Regions from separate parts of the Vibrio sp. 2130-1 genome, predicted to be linked through region 1. Evidence: predicted binding sites of a transcription regulator. Region 1 holds the regulator's gene; each other region holds the start of a gene.
The links. Region 1 encodes PurR, which represses purine synthesis genes. Its sites were predicted from a motif close to TNANGNAAACGTTTNCNTNA; they were not measured.

Region 2: a site for PurR is predicted at 2,133-2,152, ahead of metK (methionine adenosyltransferase). Genes of this name have one in related genera too.
Region 3: a site for PurR is predicted at 1,657-1,676, ahead of R7Q09_RS17545 (NupC/NupG family nucleoside CNT transporter). Genes of this name have one in related genera too.
Region 4: a site for PurR is predicted at 2,241-2,260, ahead of R7Q09_RS04020 (phosphoribosylaminoimidazolesuccinocarboxamide synthase). Genes of this name have one in related genera too.

Annotation. Positions count from the first base shown of each region.
Region 1 is NZ_JAWOUT010000002.1:94,369-100,084, reverse strand. It holds gene elyC (envelope biogenesis factor ElyC) at 1-377, shown strand, start outside; gene torR (two-component system response regulator TorR) at 450-1,160, opposite strand; gene torD (molecular chaperone TorD) at 1,427-2,074, shown strand; gene purR (HTH-type transcriptional repressor PurR) at 2,543-3,547, shown strand; cyclic di-GMP riboswitch class I at 3,835-3,924, shown strand; gene R7Q09_RS03000 (TfoX/Sxy family DNA transformation protein) at 4,041-4,631, shown strand; gene R7Q09_RS02995 (TVP38/TMEM64 family protein) at 4,746-5,432, shown strand; gene R7Q09_RS02990 (DUF2007 domain-containing protein) at 5,453-5,716, shown strand, end outside.
Region 2 is NZ_JAWOUT010000030.1:16,618-22,333, reverse strand. It holds gene tkt (transketolase) at 1-1,982, opposite strand, end outside; gene metK (methionine adenosyltransferase) at 2,298-3,452, shown strand; gene R7Q09_RS23450 (DUF2189 domain-containing protein) at 3,855-4,652, shown strand; gene R7Q09_RS23445 (SprT family zinc-dependent metalloprotease) at 4,721-5,218, shown strand; gene endA (deoxyribonuclease I) at 5,369-5,716, shown strand, end outside.
Region 3 is NZ_JAWOUT010000012.1:63,076-68,791, reverse strand. It holds gene R7Q09_RS17555 (lytic transglycosylase domain-containing protein) at 1-526, shown strand, start outside; gene R7Q09_RS17550 (LysR family transcriptional regulator) at 615-1,559, shown strand; gene R7Q09_RS17545 (NupC/NupG family nucleoside CNT transporter) at 1,817-3,016, shown strand; gene folD (bifunctional methylenetetrahydrofolate dehydrogenase/methenyltetrahydrofolate cyclohydrolase FolD) at 3,085-3,945, opposite strand; tRNA gene R7Q09_RS17535 (tRNA-Arg) at 4,149-4,225, shown strand; gene R7Q09_RS17530 (class I SAM-dependent methyltransferase) at 4,389-5,716, shown strand, end outside.
Region 4 is NZ_JAWOUT010000002.1:324,715-330,430, forward strand. It holds gene R7Q09_RS04015 (alkaline phosphatase D family protein) at 1-942, shown strand, start outside; gene R7Q09_RS04020 (phosphoribosylaminoimidazolesuccinocarboxamide synthase) at 1,021-2,124, opposite strand; gene R7Q09_RS04025 (SulA-like leucine-rich domain-containing protein) at 2,329-2,721, opposite strand; gene R7Q09_RS04030 (hypothetical protein) at 3,134-3,316, opposite strand; gene R7Q09_RS04035 (J domain-containing protein) at 3,494-4,468, opposite strand; gene R7Q09_RS04040 (OmpA family protein) at 4,545-5,204, opposite strand; gene R7Q09_RS04045 (DUF2786 domain-containing protein) at 5,422-5,716, opposite strand, start outside.

The DNA of each region.
Region 1 (5,716 bases):
ACGCGCGAATGATGGCGAACGTTGCCCTAGCCTTAGGTGTAGCAAAATCCGATATCATTTTATTAGAGGATGCAAAGGATACGTGGGAAGAGGCACGTCAAGCTGCTGCATTCGTTCAGCAAAAGGAGATTGTGTTAGTCACTTCTGCGAGTCACATGAGCCGTGCATTGTATGAGTTCAACGCAGCAGGCATTAAACCAATCCCAGCCCCGACCAACTTCTTAGCTATTAGCGAAATCAGTCAACCTTGGGATAAATACTCACCTAAAGCGCGTTACTTAGAACAAACAGAGCTTTATTGGCATGAGTACTTGGGCAGTATTTGGCAAAGGTTGCGTGATACTGTCGGGCAAACACCAATGGTTGAAGCAAACTAGTATTATCTTGAAGCCACAAAAAAGGAGAGCCGAAGCTCTCCTTTTTCTTTTTACGATTGAGTTATGCTCAAACTAGTCACCAGCAAACATATAGCCTTCGCCGTGTACCGTTACAAAAATCTGTGGGTTCTTAGGATCGAACTCCATTTTTGCGCGCATACGTCGAATAAGAACATCAATGGTGCGGTCATTCGGCGCATCCACTCGATGGCTGATCATGTTCAAAATACGCTCACGACTTAACACCTGGTTAGGGTAAGACGATAATGCCACCAAAAGTTCATACTCTGCTTTAGTTAGTTTTACTGGCTCACCGTTGCGGCTAAGTGCGCGACGTTGAATGTCGAATGTCCACTCCCCAAAGCGCACAATGTGCTCTTCACTGGTTTCATTCGCTTTCGAGCTGCCACTGCGCGCTGCTGAAATACGCCACAGCAAGTTTTTAACGCGAACTAACAGCTCTCTCAATTCAAAAGGTTTTGTCACATAATCGTCAGCACCCATTTCTAGGCCTACGATTTTATCAATGCTATCCGTGCGTCCTGTTACTAATATGATACCAATATCCGATTGGCTACGTAACTCACGAGTAAGCATCAGGCCGTCTTCACCAGGCAGGTTAATATCCAGCATGATCAGGTCTACATCGCCCGCTTGCAAAACTTCACGCATTTCTGCGCCACTCTCTGCTTCGCTGACTTGGTAGCCCTCATTTTGGAAATATCCCGCAAGCTTACTACGAGTTACAACATCATCTTCTACGACTAATACGTGATAGCTCATTTACACCACTTTTCTGTCTTCTTATTATCCAAGACGTATTCTATTCATAACTAGTAACATTTCTAGTCATAGATACATTAAAACGCAAGATTTAGCGTTTTTATTGATTCAAAACAAGCTTGCCCATTGCTATTAATAAACGGTCATTTTTGACCATAAAACATAACAATTATAGTTACTGCTATTCATTTTAATTGATTACACTTAGGGGATATCCCTAATTGACTTTGTGATGCATGACTTGAAGCATCATTCAGGAGCCCAAAATGCAAGAAGTGAAAGCTTTTAATGAAAAACGCGCTGAAATTTACTGGTGGTTTTCGAGCTTGTTCGCAAAAGAACTAACAGAGAAAGAATTGGAAGCCTATCACAGTGTTGAAATTCGCAGTTTTCTCGCAGGTTTAGGTGAAAATGAGTCGCTGAAACCAGCTGTTGATAGCCTAGTTGATGCATTGAATCGGTTACAAGATCGTGAAGATGCACAACTAGAGCTTGCAGCTGACTTTTGTGAACTGTTTTTGAAGACAGAAAAATACGGCGCTCTTCCTTACGCATCCATGTACATTGGTGAATCAGGTTTACTGAATGACAAGCCAGCTGAGGAAATGGAAAAGTTGATGGCTGAATTTGGCGTTCAAGTAGACGAAAAACTAAAGGAACCTGCGGATCACTTAGCCGTTGAGCTCGACTTTCTCGGGAACATGATTATCCGCTCAAACGAGCTTGAACAAGAAAAACACATGGAAGAAGCCTTCGTTAAACAAAACGACTTTATCCAGCAACAATTGATGTCTTGGTTACCTCAGTTTTCAGACAAATGTAAAAAATTCGACGAATTTGGATTTTACTCGAGTGTCGCGAAACTATTAGTTGCATTTTGTAAACTAGACAGCGCCTACCTTCTTGGTGAATAATTGCCGCCTATTTTTAGGGAGCCTGCCTATCGGGCTTCCTGTATGCCTGAAAGTGACCAATTGTAAGTAACTTGGGTATAATATTCGTTTGCCTTAACTTAGCGCAAAGACGCTTGGTTATTTAGCAGTCAAAATGTGACTTCAAATACACAAATCTCTTGCTGAAAACATTGCTAGTCAGTCCACATAGGGCTAAAATGTGAGCGCAAACGATTAAATATGATTTATATGTAAACCGCTGAAATATAGCGGTTTTTGTGTTTTCTTAACAGGTTGATGGCAATTTCTCATCAGATAGAAAAAAGATAAAATTCATCGACCGATGCTGCTACGCACCCTTTTGTCGCACTTGGATCAACCGCTGCCGAGACACTTAGCGCCAATTTTAGATTGCTAGGTGTGAAACCATTAGAGCATCAGGTACATCCAATACGACATATTTCAGTAGCTCGATACAGGACACCATTTATGGCCACGATAAAAGACGTTGCTCGCTTAGCCGGCGTTTCCACTACGACAGTTTCGCACGTTATCAATAAAACGCGTTTCGTTGCAGAAGCAACGCAAGAAAAAGTAATGAAAGCCGTTGACGAGCTGAATTACGCGCCAAGTGCCGTTGCACGCAGCCTAAAATGCAACTCAACTCGTACGATTGGCATGTTAGTAACTCAATCAACTAACCTATTTTTCTCAGAAGTGATTGATGGCGTTGAGAGCTACTGTTACCGCCAAGGCTATACTCTGATTTTATGTAACACAGGCGGGATTTACGAAAAACAACGCGATTACATTCGTATGCTGGCTGAAAAGCGCGTTGATGGCATCCTAGTGATGTGTTCTGACTTAACCGAAGAACTAAAAGAGATGCTTGACCGTCATGCGGACATTCCTAAAGTGGTCATGGATTGGGGCCCAGAGAGCTCACAAGCAGACAAGATCATGGATAACTCAGAAGAAGGTGGCTACATTGCAACCAAACATCTGATTGACAATGGTCATACGGATATCGCTTGTCTAAGCGGTCATTTTGAAAAGCTTGCTTGCCAAGAGCGCATTGCAGGTTTCCGTCGCGCAATGAGCGAAGCGAACCTAGCTGTAAATGAAGACTGGATCCTTGAAGGTAACTTTGAATGTGATACGGCCGTATTAGTTGCAGATAAAATTACCGCAATGGACAAGCGCCCGACGGCGGTATTCTGTTTTAACGACACAATGGCTCTAGGCGTAATGAGCCGCTTGCAACAAAACGGGATCAAAATTCCTGAAGATATTTCAGTGATCGGCTACGACAACATCGAGCTTGCAGAATACTTCTCTCCACCGCTAACGACTATCCACCAGCCTAAACGTCGTGTTGGTAAAAATGCATTCGAAATTCTACTTGAGCGTATCAAAGATAAAGAACACGAAAAACGAATTTTCGAAATGCAACCTGAGCTTGTAATTCGAAATACTGTGAAAAAAATGAACTAAATTTCACTGTATTTAACCGTGTTAAATAAGCGCTCTACAGGGGCGCTTATTTTTTTGGAAAAATTAAGCAATCTCTAATACTTCACCCCGCTCTAATAACAATTGACTAACGTTAACTCCCTGTTTTATATAAATGTAATATATATTAAGAACTCCTTTTCAAAGGCCAATTTGCACCTTTCCATATGCAAAATAGAGCATTCAATCTATCATTTTTATTGAACTAAAATCACACTTTTAACGCTAAACCGTGATGTTAATTCAATATAAGAAGTATGCTCATTGTGTCACGCACAGGGCAAACCATTCGAAAGAGTGGGACGCAAAGCCTCCGGCCTGAACCATATTACGATATGGAAGGTAGCGGGGTTACCGATGGCAAGTGTGTAAGCAATGACTTTACTCTGTAATGACATTGTTTTTACGCATGTTTGCTACTCTCTCGGACCTGACTTTTGGTGGCGTAATATTAATTACACCGAGATAACAAAACATGGATAAACCGATACTCAAAGACTCTATGAAGCTATTTGAGGCACTTGGTAATATCAAGTCGCGCTCAATGTTTGGTGGCTTCGGACTATTCGCTGATGAAACAATGTTTGCACTAGTGGTAAACAATCAGCTTCATATCAGAGCAGACCAAAAAACTTCATCTGACTTCGAGCAACAAGGGCTAAAGCCTTACGTTTATAAAAAACGTGGCTTCCCAGTCGTTACAAAGTACTACGCTATTTCCAGCGATTTATGGGAATCAAGCGAACGCTTAATCGAAGTAGCGAATCAATCATTGAAAAAGGCAAAGCTTGAGAAAGAACAGCAAGCAAGTACAAAGCCTAACCGTTTGAAAGATTTGCCTAACTTACGACTGGCTACCGAGCGCATGCTAAAAAAAGCCGGCATCGAATCCGTAGAGAAGCTTGAAGAGGAAGGTGCGCTTAACGCCTATAAAGCGATAAGAGATACGCACTCTGCAACCGTCAACATTGAGTTGCTATGGGCACTAGAAGGTGCTATCAACGGCACTCATTGGAGTGTGGTACCTCAAGCTCGCCGAGATGAGTTGATGAACGGCCTCCAATAAAAGTCGGCCTAAAAACTATCTTGTAAAACCGCAGTCTAATCTGCGGTTTTTTTGTGAAATTTTTTCGGTTTTCCTACTGTCTTATTACATATATCCCAAATTGGAATCAAAATTATGAATAAGAAACTGATTTTAGGTCTCATCCTACTAGCGGCTATCGTCTTTTTAGGTATTAACTTTGGCCAGTATTTAACCTTAGAGAATGCAAAAGCCCAACAAGAAGCACTAACTACATACATCGATCAGAATTTTGTATTCTCGGCTGCGATTTACTTTTTTACCTACATTGCAATTACCGCTTTTTCTATCCCAGGAGCGGCAGTAGTCACCTTACTTGGTGCAGCCTTATTTGGTTTTTGGACAAGCTTGCTACTGGTTTCTTTCGCTAGCACTATGGGGGCAACACTGGCCTTCTTGAGCAGCCGATACTTATTGCGTGACTGGGTACAAAACAAATTCGGAAATAAACTCAACGCAATTAATCAAGGTGTCGAAAAAGACGGAGCTTTTTATCTATTTTCCTTGCGTCTAATCCCTGTATTCCCCTTCTTTCTAATCAACTTACTGATGGGCTTAACGCCGATGTCTGTAGGTAGATTTTATCTCACTAGCCAAATAGGTATGCTGCCAGGCACAGCTGTATATCTGAATGCAGGTACTCAATTAGCAACAATTGAAAGCCTATCGGGCATTGTTTCACCCGCAGTATTAGCGTCTTTTGCGCTATTGGGACTATTTCCAATCATCACTAAATGGGTTATGAATAAAGTAAGGCCGACACCAAGTCAGCAAAATTCGTAATTGGTGAAGTGGGTATTTTGATGAAAATATTTATCGCTAAAAACCCAGCAGAAGCACACATTGTATGTGAGCTGCTTAAAGTGGAACAAATTTACTGTGAAGTTCGTGGAGAAGGTATTTTCGGCTTAAAAGGAGAACTGCCGTTTGGTGATGATACCGATCCTTATGTGTGGCTTTTTGACACTGCACAAAAGATGAAAGCTGAAGAAATAGTAAAAGCATATCGAAAACAATCCGATAGGCATGAGTATCAAGATTGGCAATGCCCAAAATGTCATGAAATA
Region 2 (5,716 bases), on a different contig from region 1:
TCTTTTGCTGTGTTCACTACGTTTTCAGTCGTGAAGCCAAACATCTCGAATAGCTGACCAGCAGGTGCAGATTCACCGAATGTTGTCATACCGATGATGCGACCGTCAAAGCCAACGTACTTGTACCAGAAATCAGCAATGCCCGCTTCGATAGCGATACGTGCCGTTACGTCTGATGGCAGTACAGCTTCACGGTAAGCGGCGTCTTGTTTGTCGAATGCATCTGTTGATGGCATTGAAACAACGCGTACTTTCTTGCCTTCTGAAGTTAGTTGCTCAGCGGCTTTCACTGCAAGCTCAACCTCAGAACCTGTTGCGATAAGGATTAGCTCAGGCTTACCTTCGCTATCTTTCAGGATGTAAGCACCTTTCGCGATGTCTGCGACTTGTTCAGCAGTACGCTCTTGTTGCGCTAGGTTTTGACGAGAGAAGATAAGTGCAGTTGGTGCATCTTTACGTTCAATCGCTAGTTTCCATGCAACTGCAGACTCAACTTGGTCACATGGGCGCCATGTGCTCATGTTTGGAGTTACACGTAGAGACGCCATTTGCTCAACAGGTTGGTGAGTTGGGCCATCTTCGCCAAGACCGATCGAATCATGCGTGTAAACTTGGATGTTCTGAATTTTCATCAGCGCAGCCATACGCATTGCGTTACGAGCGTATTCCATGAACATTAGGAATGTTGCGCCGTAAGGAACGAAACCACCGTGCAATGCGATACCGTTGATGATAGCAGTCATACCGAATTCGCGTACACCGTAGTGGATGTAGTTGCCAGAGAAGTCCTCCGTTTCTAGAGACTTAGAACCAGACCACATGGTCAGGTTAGAAGGCGCTAGGTCAGCAGAACCACCCATAAACTCAGGAAGCATTTGACCAAACGCTTCTAGTGCATTTTGCGATGCTTTACGTGATGCAATGTTCGCTGGGTTTGCTTGAAGATCGGCAATGATTTGGTTCGCTTTTTCTTCCCACTGTGCAGGAAGTTCGCCGTTTAGACGTCGTTTAAGCTCTGCCGCTTCAGCAGGGTAAGCTGCAGCGTATGCTTCGAATTTTTCATTCCAAGCTGCTTCTTTCGCGGCGCCCGCTTCTTTTGCATCCCACTCAGCGTAAACATCTGCCGGGATCTCAAATGGGCCGTACTCCCAACCTAGGTATTCGCGAGCCGCTTGGATTTCATCGTGACCTAGTGGTGCACCGTGACAGTCGTGCGAACCAGACTTGTTAGGAGAACCGAAACCGATAATTGTTTTGGTACAGATAAGCGTAGGACGTGGGTCCGCTTTTGCTGCTTCAATTGCTGCGTTGATCGCGTCTGAGTCGTGACCATCGACTGCTGGGATTACATGCCAGCCGTACGCTTCAAAACGCTTAGGTGTATCGTCAGAGAACCAACCTTCAACGTGACCGTCGATAGAGATGCCGTTGTCATCCCAGAATGCAATCAGCTTGCCTAGACCAAGAGTACCTGCAAGAGAGCATGCTTCATGCGAGATGCCTTCCATTAGACAGCCGTCACCCATGAACACATACGTAAAGTGGTCAACGATATCGTGACCTTCTTTGTTGAACTGTGCCGCTAGTGCTTTCTCTGCGATCGCCATACCAACAGCGTTAGTGATGCCTTGACCTAGAGGACCCGTTGTTGTCTCGATACCAGGCGCGTAGCCGTACTCTGGGTGACCTGGGGTTTTTGAGTGCAATTGACGGAAGTTTTTCAGATCGTCAATAGATAGCTCGTAACCGCTTAAGTGCAGTAGAGAGTAAATAAGCATTGACCCATGACCGTTTGACAGCACAAAGCGATCGCGGTCGGCCCACTCTGGGTTTGAAGGGTTATGGTTTAGGTGAGAGCGCCAAAGAACTTCAGCGATATCAGCCATACCCATTGGTGCGCCTGGGTGGCCTGAGTTAGCTTGTTGAACACCATCCATGCTTAGAGCACGAATTGCATTGGCAAGATGTTTACGAGACGACATGTCTGCTCCTGAGTACATTAAGCGAAACGAAAAGTAGGTCATAATTCTCTCAAAGCCCTGTTGGGTGTGCAAACGTTTTCCAGTCCAAAACCTCACAAATATTGCACCTTTCGCGCCAAATCGTTCGAAGTTCTTAAAATTATCAATAAATCAGGCAAACGTTTGGTTATAACAAAAACCAAAAAAGAGCTTGTAATTCGAGCAATCAAATTTAGAATAGACGTCTAGATGTAGATACACCTACAAAAATTAGTATTAATTTGCGCTGGAGAGTTTATCATTCCCCAGTTTTAAACCAGATATAGTGGAGCTAACATGGCTAAGCACCTGTTTACTTCTGAGTCAGTATCAGAAGGTCATCCAGATAAAATTGCAGACCAGATTTCTGATGCGGTTCTTGACGCGATTCTAGAGCAAGATCCAAAGGCTCGTGTTGCATGTGAGACTTACGTTAAAACCGGTATGGTAATGGTGGGTGGTGAAATCACGACTTCAGCATGGGTAGACATCGAAGAGTTAACTCGTGAAACCGTTCGTGAAATCGGCTACGTACATTCAGATATGGGCTTTGACGCAGATTCTTGTGCGGTACTAAACACAATCGGTAAACAGTCGCCAGATATCAACCAAGGTGTTGATAAAGCTGACCCTAAAGAACAAGGTGCAGGCGACCAAGGCATCATGTTTGGTTACGCTTGTAACGAAACTGAAGTACTAATGCCAGCGCCAATTACTTACTCTCACCGTCTTGTTCAAAAGCAAGCAGAAGTTCGTAAAAACGGCACACTACCTTGGTTGCGTCCTGATGCAAAATCTCAGGTAACATTCCAATACGATCAAGGTAACATCGTTGGTATCGACGCGGTTGTTCTTTCAACTCAACACTGTGACTCAATCTCAACTTCAGACCTGCGTGAAGCGGTAATGGAAGAGATCATTAAGCCAGTGCTACCTTCTGAGTGGATCAACAAAGAAACAAACTTCTTCATTAACCCAACCGGTCGCTTCGTAATCGGTGGTCCTATGGGTGACTGTGGCCTAACTGGTCGTAAGATCATCGTAGATACCTACGGCGGCGCAGCTCGTCACGGTGGCGGTGCGTTTTCTGGTAAAGATCCATCAAAAGTTGACCGTAGTGCAGCATACGCAGCACGCTACGTAGCGAAAAACATCGTAGCGGCAGGCATGGCTGACCGTTGTGAGATCCAACTTTCTTACGCAATCGGTGTTGCTGATCCAACGTCTATCATGGTGGAAACGTTCGGTACTGAGAAAGTACCTCACGACATCATCATTGAAGCGGTTCGTCAATTCTTCGACCTACGTCCATACGGTCTACAAGAAATGCTTAACCTTCTTCAACCTATCTACAAGAAGACAGCGGCTTACGGTCACTTCGGTCGTGAAGAATTCCCGTGGGAAGCGACAGACAAAGCTGCACTTCTACGCGATTTCGCTGGCATCAAATAATCAAGCTAAGCAAGAATCAATCAAGCCCTCGCTTATGGTGGGGGCTTTTTATTTTCAGCAACTTTTATCTAGTCATTTCGGCTCATACCGCCCTGCCCCACAAAGCAGTCCTGTTTCTCCCTCATTTTTATACCGAATAAATTTTAAGCAATTATTTGTAAATTATCCCATCTCCGCCAATAGTTAAAATATTGTTAATTCCAATTTAAATAGAGACGTCGGATGCTGGCGACTGTGGAAGCAACACTTAAGTAAAGACATGAGTTAAGCATCTTTATGGCCGATACCAAACTAAGCCAATGCTCAGATGTAAACTTGAAAAAGTCGCTTCAAGTTTGACTGAACAAAAACCGCTGTCAGTTGGTATAAGCGGATAATGTGGGAATAAATCAAGGAGGAGTTATGCCTCGAACTGTTAATCCATCGGACTTCCACAACAAGCGAAAGGAAGTGCCAGACAACGAATACGCCAGAACCATACCGTGCAATACGGTCAATCTTTCTGCACCTTTTCATTGGCTCGCATTAGGTCTGCATGATTTCGTGCGAATGCCGCTTATTAGTGCTTTCTATGGCATCTGTTTTATGGCAGCTGCGATAGGCATTGTTTTGCTCGTACAGTGGCAAGGCACACACTTAGTCGTCATGCCCAGTTTGATTGTTTACATGTTAATTGGTCCGTTTCTCGCGCTGGGTTTGTATGATGCCAGTTGGGAGAGAGAGCGCGGACACAAAGCAAGCTTGTTCCATTCAATGAAAGCGATCGGTCGTAACTCAACATCTCAATGGGCGTTCGCCGTGTTACTCGCAGTGTGTATGATATTTTGGATGCGCATTGCCGCTCTACTTCATGCACTCTACCCTTCTGTTCAAGGGGCACCTTTAAGTGAGTTCCTACCCTTCCTTGTCATCGGCTCTTTAGTTGGCTTTGTTTTGGCTTGTTTGGTGTTTAGCATTTCAGCCTTTTCTATTCCGCTCATGATGGAGCGTCGCGTAGACATGATGACCGCTGTATTTACCAGCTTTAATACAGTGAAATCCAACATTCCAGCAATGATTGTTTGGGCAGCGATCATCTGTGGCGGTATTCTTATCGGCTTTGCGACCTACGGGATCGGAATGTTGTTTACCATGCCAATTCTAGGCTACGGTACATGGCACGCTTACCATGCCACCATCAAGAAAAAACACACACCATAATTAACTGATGCTATGATCTGGCCCTCGCAAATGCGGGGGCTTTTTTATTTGATTTATCGAGGTGAATTGTGGATATAGAACTCAGCTATAAAGCCAAGCAAGTGATGGCGGACTGTATCGCGATGGCGGAACAAGCTTTCAAACGTTCTTTCCCGATTCCAACAATCACCTTCGACGTTCGTGGGAAAGCGGCAGGAAAAGCCTACCTTCAATTAAATCAAGTACGCCTAAACTCTGTTTTATTTCGCGAAAACACCCAAGCATTCTTAGATGAAGTCATTCCTCATGAGGTAGCGCACCTGATTACTTATCAGGTTTACGGGCGAGTTAGGCCTCACGGTAAAGAATGGAAAGGCGTCATGGAAGCCGTATTTAACGTACCAGCCAAAACCACTCACAGCTTTGAAGTAAAATCCGTTCAAGGTAAAACCTTTGAGTATCGTTGTGGTTGTATGACCTACCCTCTATCGATTCGCCGTCATAATAAAGTACTGCGCAAAGAGGCAACGTACTCTTGTCAAAAATGTCGCCAACCACTTAACTTCACCGGCATTCAATTATCGTAGCCCTTACCTCATAGTGTTACTTGCGTTCCCAAAATAAAAATCGAGTTGATCAAAACCTTCCCTTCGCCACTTATTGTTAACTTACTCATCACTAAAGCTATTTTATGCGTGTTATCATGAATAAAGTCATACTTTATAAAGACTTTTATCATGAAATACTTACTCTCTCTGTTGCTTATCGCGCTTTCTAGCACTGCGATTGCCGCGCCACCGAGCTCATTCTCTGCTGCCAAACGTGAGGCGGTCAAAATTTATCAAGACCATCCAACAAGCTTCTACTGTGGCTGTAACATTCAATGGCAAGGCAAGAAAGGCTTACCCGATTTAGCCTCTTGCGGCTACCAAGTCCGTAAACAAGAAAAACGGGCTGCACGAATCGAATGGGAGCACGTTGTTCCTGCGTGGCAATTTGGCCACCAGCGTCAATGCTGGCAAGATGGCGGACGTAAAAACTGTAAGAAAAAAGACGAAACTTTTCGTTTGATGGAAGCAGACTTG
Region 3 (5,716 bases), on a different contig from region 1:
CCGTAAAGAGACTATGTCGGCACTTCAGATCCTCGATCAAGGCCATATTGAGCTAGAGAACTTTAAAGGCTCATGGGCTGGTGCGATGGGTCAATGCCAGTTTATGCCAAGCTCTTTCCTTCGTTTTGCTGCTGACGGCAACGGTGATGGTAAAAAAGACATATGGCAATCTGAAGCGGACGTGTTTGCATCAACCGCTAACTATTTGAGCAAGTCTGGTTGGGATGATAAATATACTTGGGGTCGCCAAGTTAAGGTTCCTAAAAATATTGATCGCAGCCTAGAAGGGCGCACGGCTGAAAAAGGCAAATACCTTCAAGAGTGGAGCCAATTAGGTATCACAAAATATGACGGTAGCCCGTTGCCAAAACTGGATGAAGACATCAAAGCATGGTTGATCATGCCGGACGACGAGAATGGTCGTACGTATCTGGTTTACAATAACTACAACGTATTGATGAAGTGGAACCGCTCTTACTACTTCGCACTTGCTGTGAGTCACTTGGCTGACCGCATTAAATACTGATCTGCCATCAAACAATTTGGCATTCAGTCTTCAATACAAGGGCTCTTCGGAGCCCTTTGTTTTTTCTATAACCAAATCGAGGTAAAGCGTGTTATCTGAACGTGCCGCACAAATGGTGATTTTCTCCGCTCTTCTTAAACACAAAAGCTTCACAGCTGCTGCAAAGAGCTTAGGCGTGTCGGTGTCTCATGTGAGTAAACAGTTGAGTCAGTTAGAAGCGTCTCTTGGTATCAAGCTTGTTCAACGCACTACGCGAAGCTTTACGCCGACTGAGGCAGGGAAAACCTTTTTTCATCACTGTGAGCAAGTGGTACAAGCGGTGAGCAGCGCCACATTAGAGATGGAAACCCAGCGGGATGAAGTAGCAGGTTTGGTACGTCTTGGGTTGTCGCAATCATTTGGTACCTTACATATTATTCCAGCGATTCAAGAGTTACGCGAACTGTATCCTCAACTTCAAGTGGAAGTACATCTGTTTGACTATAAGGTCGATATGTTAGCCGAAGGGCTCGATTTATGGGTAACCAACAACGAGCATTTGCCTGAAGGTTACATTGCGCAGCGTTTGACGGATTGCCAGTTTGTTGTTGCGGCATCGCCAGATTACTTATTGAAACATGACACGCCAGCAGAACCGGATGACCTATCTGCTCATAACTGCCTCATATACAGAAGCTGGGAGCGTGACTATACGGGGTGGGCGTTTACCAAAGATCAGCAAGAATTGAACGTAAAAGTCTCGGGTAACTATTCAGTGGATCTGGCAGAAGCCGTTCGGGATGCGGCTATTGCAGGTTGGGGTATTGCCTACCTTGCCACTTACTTGCTGGGGGATGAGTTTAGAACGGGTAAGTTAATACAGCTGTTACCTGACTGGAAAGCCAGCCAGTCGATGCCGTTTTATGCGGTATACCCAAGCCGCCAGCATATGCCAAAAAAAATATCCGCAGTGATTAACTTTATCAAACAGAAGATCGGCAACCCTTGTCATTGGGACCAACGTTTGGCGCCTTACATCTCTATTCCTAAATAACAGGATCAATGACGTTGTAGAACGACACATAAGGTGATTCACTTCACAAAAATTTTTCCTGAACCAGAAACATATTTTCCATATGGAAATAATTAAAATAAGCAAACGTTTATCTTCAATAAATTCAATTGGTTATTTTGTTGGTCAGTTATTGGTCGCTTAAACTTTTCACACTGTTAACATCCTCAACTTGCAGCATTTTGAGTCCGCTATACAATCCGGTGCCTTCCATATCCCCCTTCTGTCGGATTCATTTTATGAACTCAATTATTGGTATCGTAGCCATACTATTCCTAGCATGGCTACTTTCTACAAATAGAAAAAATATAAAGCTGAGAACGGTGTCGTTTGCGTTTGCTTTGCAGGTACTGTTTGCGTTGTTGGTTTTATATGTACCAGCAGGACGAGATGCGCTGAATTCAGTGAGCAGTGTTGTGTCGAATTTGATCAACTATGGTCAAGAGGGCATTGCGTTTTTATTCGGTAATTTGGCGACAGGGGGCTTCACCTTTGCGATCAATGTTCTGGGTATCATCGTTTTCTTCTCCTCTCTTATCTCAGGTCTTTATCACATTGGTGTGATGCCAAAAATCATTAACTTTATCGGTGGTGGTATTCAAAAGCTGCTAGGTATCGGTCGTGCTGAGTCTTTGTCTGCTACGGCGAATATCTTTGTTGGCACCATTGAAGCACCATTAATGGTAAAGCCTTACCTAAAACACATGACTGACTCGCAGTTCTTTGCAGTTATGACAGGTGGTTTAGCGTCAGTTGCTGGCGGAACGTTGGTTGGTTACGCATCACTGGGTGTCGACCTCAATTATCTTATTGCTGCTGCATTTATGTCGGCACCTGCCGGCTTGTTGATGGCAAAAATTTTAATGCCAGAAGATACGGATAAAGCAGCAGATATCGACATTAGCCAAGTTGAAATTCCACGTGCAACTAACGTGGTTGAAGCATTAGCCGATGGTGCCATGGCGGGTGTACGCATTGCTGTATCGGTCGGTGGTACGTTACTGGCGTTTATTAGTGTCATTGCAATGCTAAACGGCATGTTAGGCTGGATAGGTGATCTAATTGGGACACCATTAAGTTTTGAGCTCATCCTAGGTTTTGTGTTTGCGCCAGTCGCTTGGTTGTTGGGTATACCATGGCAAGAAGCAACCACAGCAGGCTCGCTGATTGGTAACAAGATTGTGGTGAATGAGTTCGTCGCTTTCATCCAGCTTGCAGAAGTGAAGTCTCAACTTAGTGAACACTCACAAGCAATCGTGACGTTTGCTTTGTGTGGCTTTGCAAATATCTCAAGCATGGCGATGCTGATTGGTGGGTTGGGCTCTTTGGTACCAGAAAAGCGTGCATTTGTTTCTAAGCATGGTTTCCGTGCGATTATCGCTGGTGTCATGGCGAACTTAATGAGCGCTTCTATTGCGGGCGTGATTTTAAGTCTGTAATTGAAATAGATATCAACAATTAGCAAAAAGGCTCCTCGCGGAGCCTTTTTCGTATCTGAAGTTTTACGTTATTTGTCTGTGTGGAACTGTTCGCAAGCGAGCATCGTGTTCTCAATTAAACTTGCGACGGTCATTGGGCCAACGCCACCAGGAACAGGAGTAATAAAGCTCGCACTTTCACGTGCTTTGTCGTATTCCACGTCGCCAACTAGTTTGCCTGAATCAAGACGGTTAATACCGACATCGACCACCACTGCGCCTTTTTTAATCCATTCACCAGGGATGAAGTTAGGCTTACCAACCGCAGCCACGACAACGTCAGCTTGACGCACATGACTCTCTAGGTCTTTGGTAAAACGGTGACATGTTGTTGTTGTGCAGCCCGCAAGCAGCAGCTCAAGTGTCATTGGACGACCAACAATGTTTGATGCGCCAACCACAACCGCATGTTTACCACGCAGCTCAATGTTGTAACGGTCGAGTAGGGTAATGATGCCCTTTGGCGTGCAAGAGCGAAGCTTTGGAATACGTTGCGAAAGACGGCCAACGTTGTAAGGGTGGAAGCCATCCACGTCCTTCTCTGGGTGAATGCGCTCTAAAACATGTGTTGTGTCTATGCCCGCAGGAAGGGGTAATTGCACTAGAATGCCGTCAATTTCATCATCGTTGTTTAATTCATCAATCAGCGCTAGTAACTCTTCTTCTGAGCTAGACGCAGGAAGGTCAAAAGACTTAGAAACAAACCCAACTTCTTCACATGCGCGGCGTTTGCTACCGACATAAACTTGAGAAGCAGGATCTTCACCAACTAGAACCACTGCTAAACCAGGAGCACGTAGCCCAGCTTCAACACGTGCTTTAACACGTGCAGCCACTTCGGATCGAACAGTTTGGGAAATGAGAGTTCCGTCTATATTTTGAGCAGTCATGACTTTCCTTATAAATTAAGAAGGCAGATTATCTGCGGCGCATTGTCGCAGAATTTCTTATCAACATCCATACGCAAACGTTTGCTTTGTGGTGTTTTTGAACATTAAGCGTTTTAATGGACTTTTTTTAGGCATTCAGATCAGAATGTTATGAAAACCCGTTGATTTACCCGTTTGAACTCGTATAATCCTGTCCCTGTAGCGCGCCCTTAGCTCAGCTGGATAGAGCACGTCCCTTCTAAGGATGTGGTCATTGGTTCGAATCCAATAGGGCGTGCCATTTATTCAAAAGCCTCGATAACTCTTTGAGTTGTCGGGGCTTTGTCGTTTTTAGGTTTTTGGCTGTAATTGCCACTCTATCTACAACTTTTGAATGGCATTCTAGCCATTGCAATTTCTAGCAATTAATATGGACGCATATTAATTACCTTTCGTTAACCTTTATGCCTGCCACTTCTAACTTTTATGACCGACACGCCGACTCTTTCGCGAAGCAATACACATCGATCCAGTTTGAGGATGTCCACGCGAGTTGGAGAGTCTTCTGGCCCCAGGCTGGAGATCGTGTGTTAGATGTTGGCGCGGGCTCTGGTCGAGACGCGAAATGGATGGCTGAGCATGGGTGTGAAGTTGTTGCGATTGAGCCTGCTCAAGCACTTCTAAGGCTTGGTAAGTCTTACTGTGGCGATTCCGTTACTTGGCTTGAAGATGCATTACCTAAGCTTGAGAAAACCATTAATCTTGGCTTTCGCTTCGATTTAATTCTTGTCAGTGCGGTATGGATGCATCTTGCGCCTACGCACCGTGAACGTGCATTTCGCAAACTTGCAAATTTGTTAGCGCCTAATGGTCGATTGGTGATTAGCCTTCGTCACGGTGACTTTTCTGACGGTCGTAAAGCTTATCCCGTATCGGTTGAAGAGCTCGAAAAGTTTGCAAAGAATAGCGCTTTAATGGTGAGAAACGTATCTCTCGATGACGATCAGTTAAAGCGAACGGGTGTATCTTGGCAAACTGTAGTGATGTCTTTGCCTGATGATGGTTCCGGTGATCTGAATAAGGTTCGCCACATTATCGTCAATGATTCCAAATCGGCTACCTATAAGCTCGCACTACTACGTACTTTACTACGTATTGCAGACGCTCATTCTGGTGCAGTGGTTGATCGCAGCGAAGGTAAAGTTGCAATCCCATTAGGATTAGTTGGCTTATATTGGATTCGTCAATTTAAGCGTTTAATCGATAAAGAGAACATCCAGCAAAGCTCGAACTCGTCTAAAGGGCTAGGTTTTATAAAGCCCGATGGCTGGGGCAGACTTTCCCATTTAAGTCCTGATGATCTTGCTATAGGCACGACATTTTTTGGTGAAGATGCAGTGGCGCTTGATAAAGCGATAAAAGACAGCTTAAAAACCATAAAAGATGGTCCCGTCACTTTTACCTATCAAGGTGATAAATCAAACCCTTACTTTGAAATGATTCGTTCAGCTAAGAAGCCAAAACGTTCAATTGTTGTGGATAGCGAGTTCCTCGAAGGTTATGGGCTGTTTGTGTTGGATGAAAGCCTTTGGGATTGTTTTCGATTGTATAACTCTTGGATTGAGCCGCTGGTGGTCAACCAATGGATTATGGAAATGCAACGATTTCGGTCTAATCAAGAGCGGGGTATTCCACTGCAAACGTATCATGATTGTTTGGTCTGGATTGATAAAGACCATGATACGCGAGTCGTGCGAAAGAGAATTGAACAGTTGAAGCTCAGCCATTGCGA
Region 4 (5,716 bases), 230 kb from region 1:
GGTGCGGAAAACCATCAAGAAGAGGAAGGCAGTTTTAATGATCGTCGTGCATCTGCGGCTGCCGCGTGGACAGAATGGTTGCCCGTTCGTGAAAACACTTTCTCAAACATGCTGATTTACCGTCAGTTTTCGTTTGGAAGTTTAGTCAATTTGATGATGCTCGACACGCGACTTGTGGGGCGTGATAAACCGTTGGATTATTTCTCGCTCAGCTCACCAACGATGGAAGCTATTGGCGGTTTAGTTGCCCAGTCGCGCAGTCAAGACCGAGAGCTGTTAGGCGCTGACCAACTCGCTTGGCTGATGGATGCGTTCAGTACGCACGACGCAACTTGGAATGTGCTAGGGCAACAAGTGTTAATGTCTCGTATGGAGTTGCCAAGTTCGGTTATGACCGCGATGTTTCAATTGTTTACTGCCACTGAAGAACAAAAAACAGAGGCGTTATTAGCGGTAAACTCTGCGATTACGGGTTATCTCTCTGACCCAAGTTTAGATACCATTGCTTTGCCATATAACCTAGATGCATGGGATGGTTACTACGTTGAGCGAGAGAACGTTTATCAACTGGCCAAAGCCAGCAGTGGTAACTTTGTCTGTTTGGCAGGAGATACGCACAACGCATGGGCAAGTGAGCTTAAAGACGTATCTAAGCATCCTATCGGGGTAGAGTTTGCGACTAGCTCTGTGAGTTCCCCTGGGTTAGAGGCCTACCTCGCGTTAGACCCTGTTGCGATCGCTCAAATGGAATACACGCTGCCGCACTTAGTGTCAGAATTACAGTGGGCAGACATCAAACAGCGTGGCTTTATGCGCGTTACTTTTACGCCCGACAAGGCAGAGTCGACCTGGTATTTCGTATCAACGATTAAAGACAAAACATATCAGGTGACGACCAAGTCAGCCTCTACAACAGATGGCACTACGTTAAATATCGGCTAAACTGAGCCTAATACGAAAAAAGTCCGCAAGCTAGTGCGGACTTTTTATTGGAAAGCATTTAGCAATCTAGCGACAGTGCTAGTCAATCAATCCGTATTCTTTGCTCAGAACTTCGATGATTTCCGCTTTCGGATTCTCACTCAAATGAATCGGCTTGCCTGTAATCTTCTCGGCAATACCAATGTAGGTGCTCGAAATCGCCATCAAAGATTCGACGGGTAAAGCATTATCACGAGCGAGTGCTTCACGCTCTGGCATACGTTCTTTATTTAGCAAGATATCTGGGTCAGGGAAGTGGTTAAGTAGGAACTGGCGGAAACCTTCTTTTGAGTTCTCTACGATGTGACCTGCTTGGTACTCTTTAGCATCCCATATACGAGACGAGTCTGGTGTACCCACTTCATCCATGTAAATCAGCTTTTCATTGCCAGCAGCATCATGAACATAACCAAATTCGAATTTGGTATCGACAAAGATTTGGTCAATTGCTTCTAATGCTTGGCTGATAACGTTAAAGCCTTCTTTCAGCAGTTTTTCGTAGAGTGCGATATCGTCCGCAATTGAGAAGTTAAATGCTTCGTAGTTGTCTACGATATTTTGACGAGTAATATTAACGTCATCCGCTTCTGGCACACCGGGAATGCCTTTTAGAATGCCTTTTGTGGATGGGGTCATTAGCAATTCTGGAAGTGCTTTGTCTTTTTCTAACCCTTCAGGAAGTTGGATTCCACAAAACTCGCGCTCGCCATTTGCGTAAGCGCGCCACATCGAACCCGTGATGTATTTGCGGCAGATGGCTTCGATTTTTACCGGTTTGGCTTTTTGTACAATCCAAACAAAAGGGTGAGGAATGTCTAGAATATGGCTATCTGCTAAGCCATTTTCTTTGAACAGTTTGAACCAGTGATTAGAAATCGCATTAAGCGCAGCCCCTTTACCCGGGACACCATTAAGACCACCTTCAGCATGCCAAATACAATCGAACGCAGAGATTCGGTCGCTAATCACCATGATAGCCAAAGGCGCATCTGGCGCGACATTGTATCCTTTTTCTTTGATCAGTCGGGCGCTGTCTTCATCAGTTAACCAGTAAACTGAACGAACTTTTCCACTATGAACGGGTTTATGGGTGCGAATTGGCAGGTCGTCATTGACGGCAAGTACTTGATTAGCAAGGCTCATTGCGACATTCCTATCATCTTAATCAAACGTCAGAAAGAGAAGATATTCAGCAAAATGTGGGCGCTGAATAAATCGAATGTGGGCATCATACCAGAACTATTTTAACTCGCCAGAGAAAAAGCAAACGTTTGCCTGTTTTCTTTAATACAAAAAAATGCCCCCTTAAAAAGGAGGCGAGATGCAGGATGGATAACGTCGATCTTGTTAGTGGTACTTATTAACTCTGCCTTCGACGAAAAAGACTTCACACTGATAACGTTGAGCAATATCGCGAAGCATTGATTGATTCATTAGGGCAATCTTGTTCGATGCGACGACAGCGCTAGCGTTACCAGACTGAATAGCTTTAATCACGATTTCCACTTCAGAAAGCTGTTGAGACGGCTTCATCTGAATGATGTTTTTACAGCAAATATTAGAAGCAGTGAGTTGTTCAAAGTCTGGACGAGGGCAGTCTGCTGTAAACAAAATCCATTGTTTCTGCTGCGATAAAACAGCCAGCTTAGATAGAAGCTGATCCGAAACGGCCATGGGCTTAGTTGCTTGTGCCAATACGTTGTAACGAGAGTATGTATGAGATTGACTTTGTAACTGCATCTTACTGTTCCTTTATACATGCTGTATGTCTATACAGTAGTTTGTTTTGGCGACCTGATCAACCAGTTTCTCAAAAGTTATTTGCGGTTTTTTGAAAAGGAAATAAAAGAATTTTACTTTAAGTAATTGAATTTATTTGTTTATTTTTCATTTCTGATATGTCTAACATCAATTTAAAAATGTGAGGTGAGTAGAAAGTTGGACGAGAGACATACAGGGGTTTACTACTGTATATACAGGTGTTTTTCACGGACAGTGGTTTGTATACAGTGGAAGAGGGCTGATAACCGATGCGACATGCTATGTAGGATAGGAGGGAATACGAGATAGAGATTGGAAATAGGCTTGGGAGATCAAAAAAGCGCCTTATAAAAGGCGCTTTTGAAAATCTGTTCCATTGATTCCGTCTTGCTTAGCTCGCTCGTTGCAAACGTTCGCGCATTTGCAATTCGCCTTGGTTAAATAGGCGCACGTCGATTTTTGCCATATCGTAACAAGCTTTACATGAGTAGTGGTGCTTGCCATCTAAATAATCGTGACGAGTTACAAGACTAGGTTTTTTACACCAATCACAGGTGCCTTCTTCAGTGAACATTGATTTTCTCCCCACCTAGATTAATTTGAGTCGTTAGGTGTTATTTTGCGCCGGGCATTATGGCATAAAAGCGCGACTTAAGTTAAATGTCTGTTAATTTCTTTGAGAGGGAGATCGATTGCGGTGTTTGATTATATGGGAATAAAAGCATGGTAGCCAAAGTATCCTGACCTATTTTTACTGTTTTGTAACATTTTGTGAGACGAGCTTAAAGGCATGATTGAGTCGCTTCATTTCTTCTTCACTGCCCCTTGTGTCAGGATGATAAAGCTTTGATAACTGTCTATAGCGTAGCTTGATTGCCTGTAAATCAGGGATGGTTTGTGGTGTGTAGCCAAACATAGCACACGCGACGCTTAGCTTATGGTTTTCTGCCTGAGTTTTGGATTTCTTAAATTCTCTGAATACTTTCTCTAACTGACGCTTCAGCTGCTTGTTCGTAAACTCTAGCTCTTTTATTTTTTCCGCCATTCGTTGATTTTGGCTTTCCCCTTTGGCTTCACGCGCTTTTCTATTCTGCTTGAGTTTTTTGATCACGAGGAAACTTAAGCCGCTGATGATGAGTATCGCCGCTAGCCAAATCAGCCATAGAAACGGCGAGTGTTCTACTTTGGGGTTTGCAACTGTGCTTTTCTCTTCCTGTGCTTGCTCCGCCTTTTTATCGAGCGACTTTATTTGCGAGACTTGTTTAGCTCGCAGTTGGTTGAAGCGCTGCTCTAACAGTTGATTATAAGCCTGTTCTGCTGCTGGATTATGCTGAGAAGCCATTTGATACAAAGCTTCAGTCAATTGAGATGCTGTGACCTTATCTTGATTGCGCTGAATAAAGTTAGCGAGAAGAAAGCCCCGATCGGTTGGGTCATTGAGTGCGATAGAGGTTAGCCAATATAACGCTTGTGTTTCATTTTTTTCGCCATTTATCCCTTTAGCAAAGTCGTTCGCGAGCTGTTTTTGCGCAGGGAGGTAACCTTGGTTGGCGGATTGCTCTAGCCAGTAACGCGTTTCTGGTGAGGCTTCAGCTTCGTTTGATGCCAATAATTGTTGTGCGTACTCGTATTGTTCGATGGGGTCATTTGGAGCTCGAGAGGCAAGTGAGTAGCCAGAAAAGCTGAGGCTAAATAAGCAGAGTAGGGCAGACGTTTTGACAGACATTAATATGTCAGGCCTAACGATAATGGTTAGGCCTGCTCCGGTAATTTTTTATTATTACCGTTATGGTGCAACCAAATTACTTCAGTGGCAAGATCTGGATTTCAACACGACGGTTGCACGCACGACCTTCAGAAGTTTGGTTTGAGCAAATTGGGTTACGTTCGCCGTAGCCGCGTGCAATTGCACGACCAGGTGCAACGTTTTGAGATACTAGGAATTGACGTACGGACTCTGCACGGCGCTCTGACAACGTTTGGTTGTATGACTCACTGCCTGTGCTATCCGTGTAACCGTCAATAACGAGACTGGTATCTGGGTACTCAACTAGGATGCGAGCAACACCACGTAGAGTATTATGGATGCTAGCATCAAGCTGGTAAGAGCTTGAAGAGAAGCCGATACCGTTTTCCATACGCAGTAAAAGCTGATTTTCACCAACACGCTGAACTTGTACGCCAGAGTTTAGCAAAGCGCGACGTAACTCCGCTTCTTGTTGGTCAAAGTAGTAACCAACGCCAGCGCCAGTCGCTCCGCCTGCGGCTGCACCAATGAGTGCATGCTGACGACGTTCTTTAGCATCATCACCCGTTGCTAGGCCGATTGCTGCGCCAGCGATCGCACCAATAAGCGCGCCTTGCGTGGTGGAGTTAGTTTCGTATTCACCCGTTGTTGCATTTTGGCGTTGAGTGGCTTGACAGCCAGTAAGAGCTAGCACTAGAGCTAGTGCAATAGGCATCTTTTTCAAGGGAAAATCTCCGTATAAAACTGAGGCGAAACCATGCCTCATAATGGGATGCGAATTATGAATAAACAAGCATTAATATTTGTTATGAGAAAGTAAGATTGATAAGAGTTTCTGTAAGAAAATTCCTACCAATACTGCCAAAGCTCTCAAAGTAAGCCCCATCGACATCGAAGTCATTGCTGCTTATGTGAATCCTTTACTATTCTGGCTATTTCGATGAATCGCCCAACATTTTGCGTGCTTGTTCGCCGCCCACTCCACGGTTAACTGAAACCTTTCTACCTTTCTTTAAGCCCACTTCGTAGTCTTCAGTTAGGTTTTTCATTGCTTCTTTCAATTGCTTCTTGAACGTTTCGCGGTCAATGTTTTGGAATTCTTTATCAATATAGTCATTAATTTTATTGGCCGACTCTTCATCTGGAGAAATAATTGGCAATTTTTCAATCGCGCCTTCCACCCAGCCAGATACAAATGAGTTCACACGGCGAGTCACTTCCTGAGAA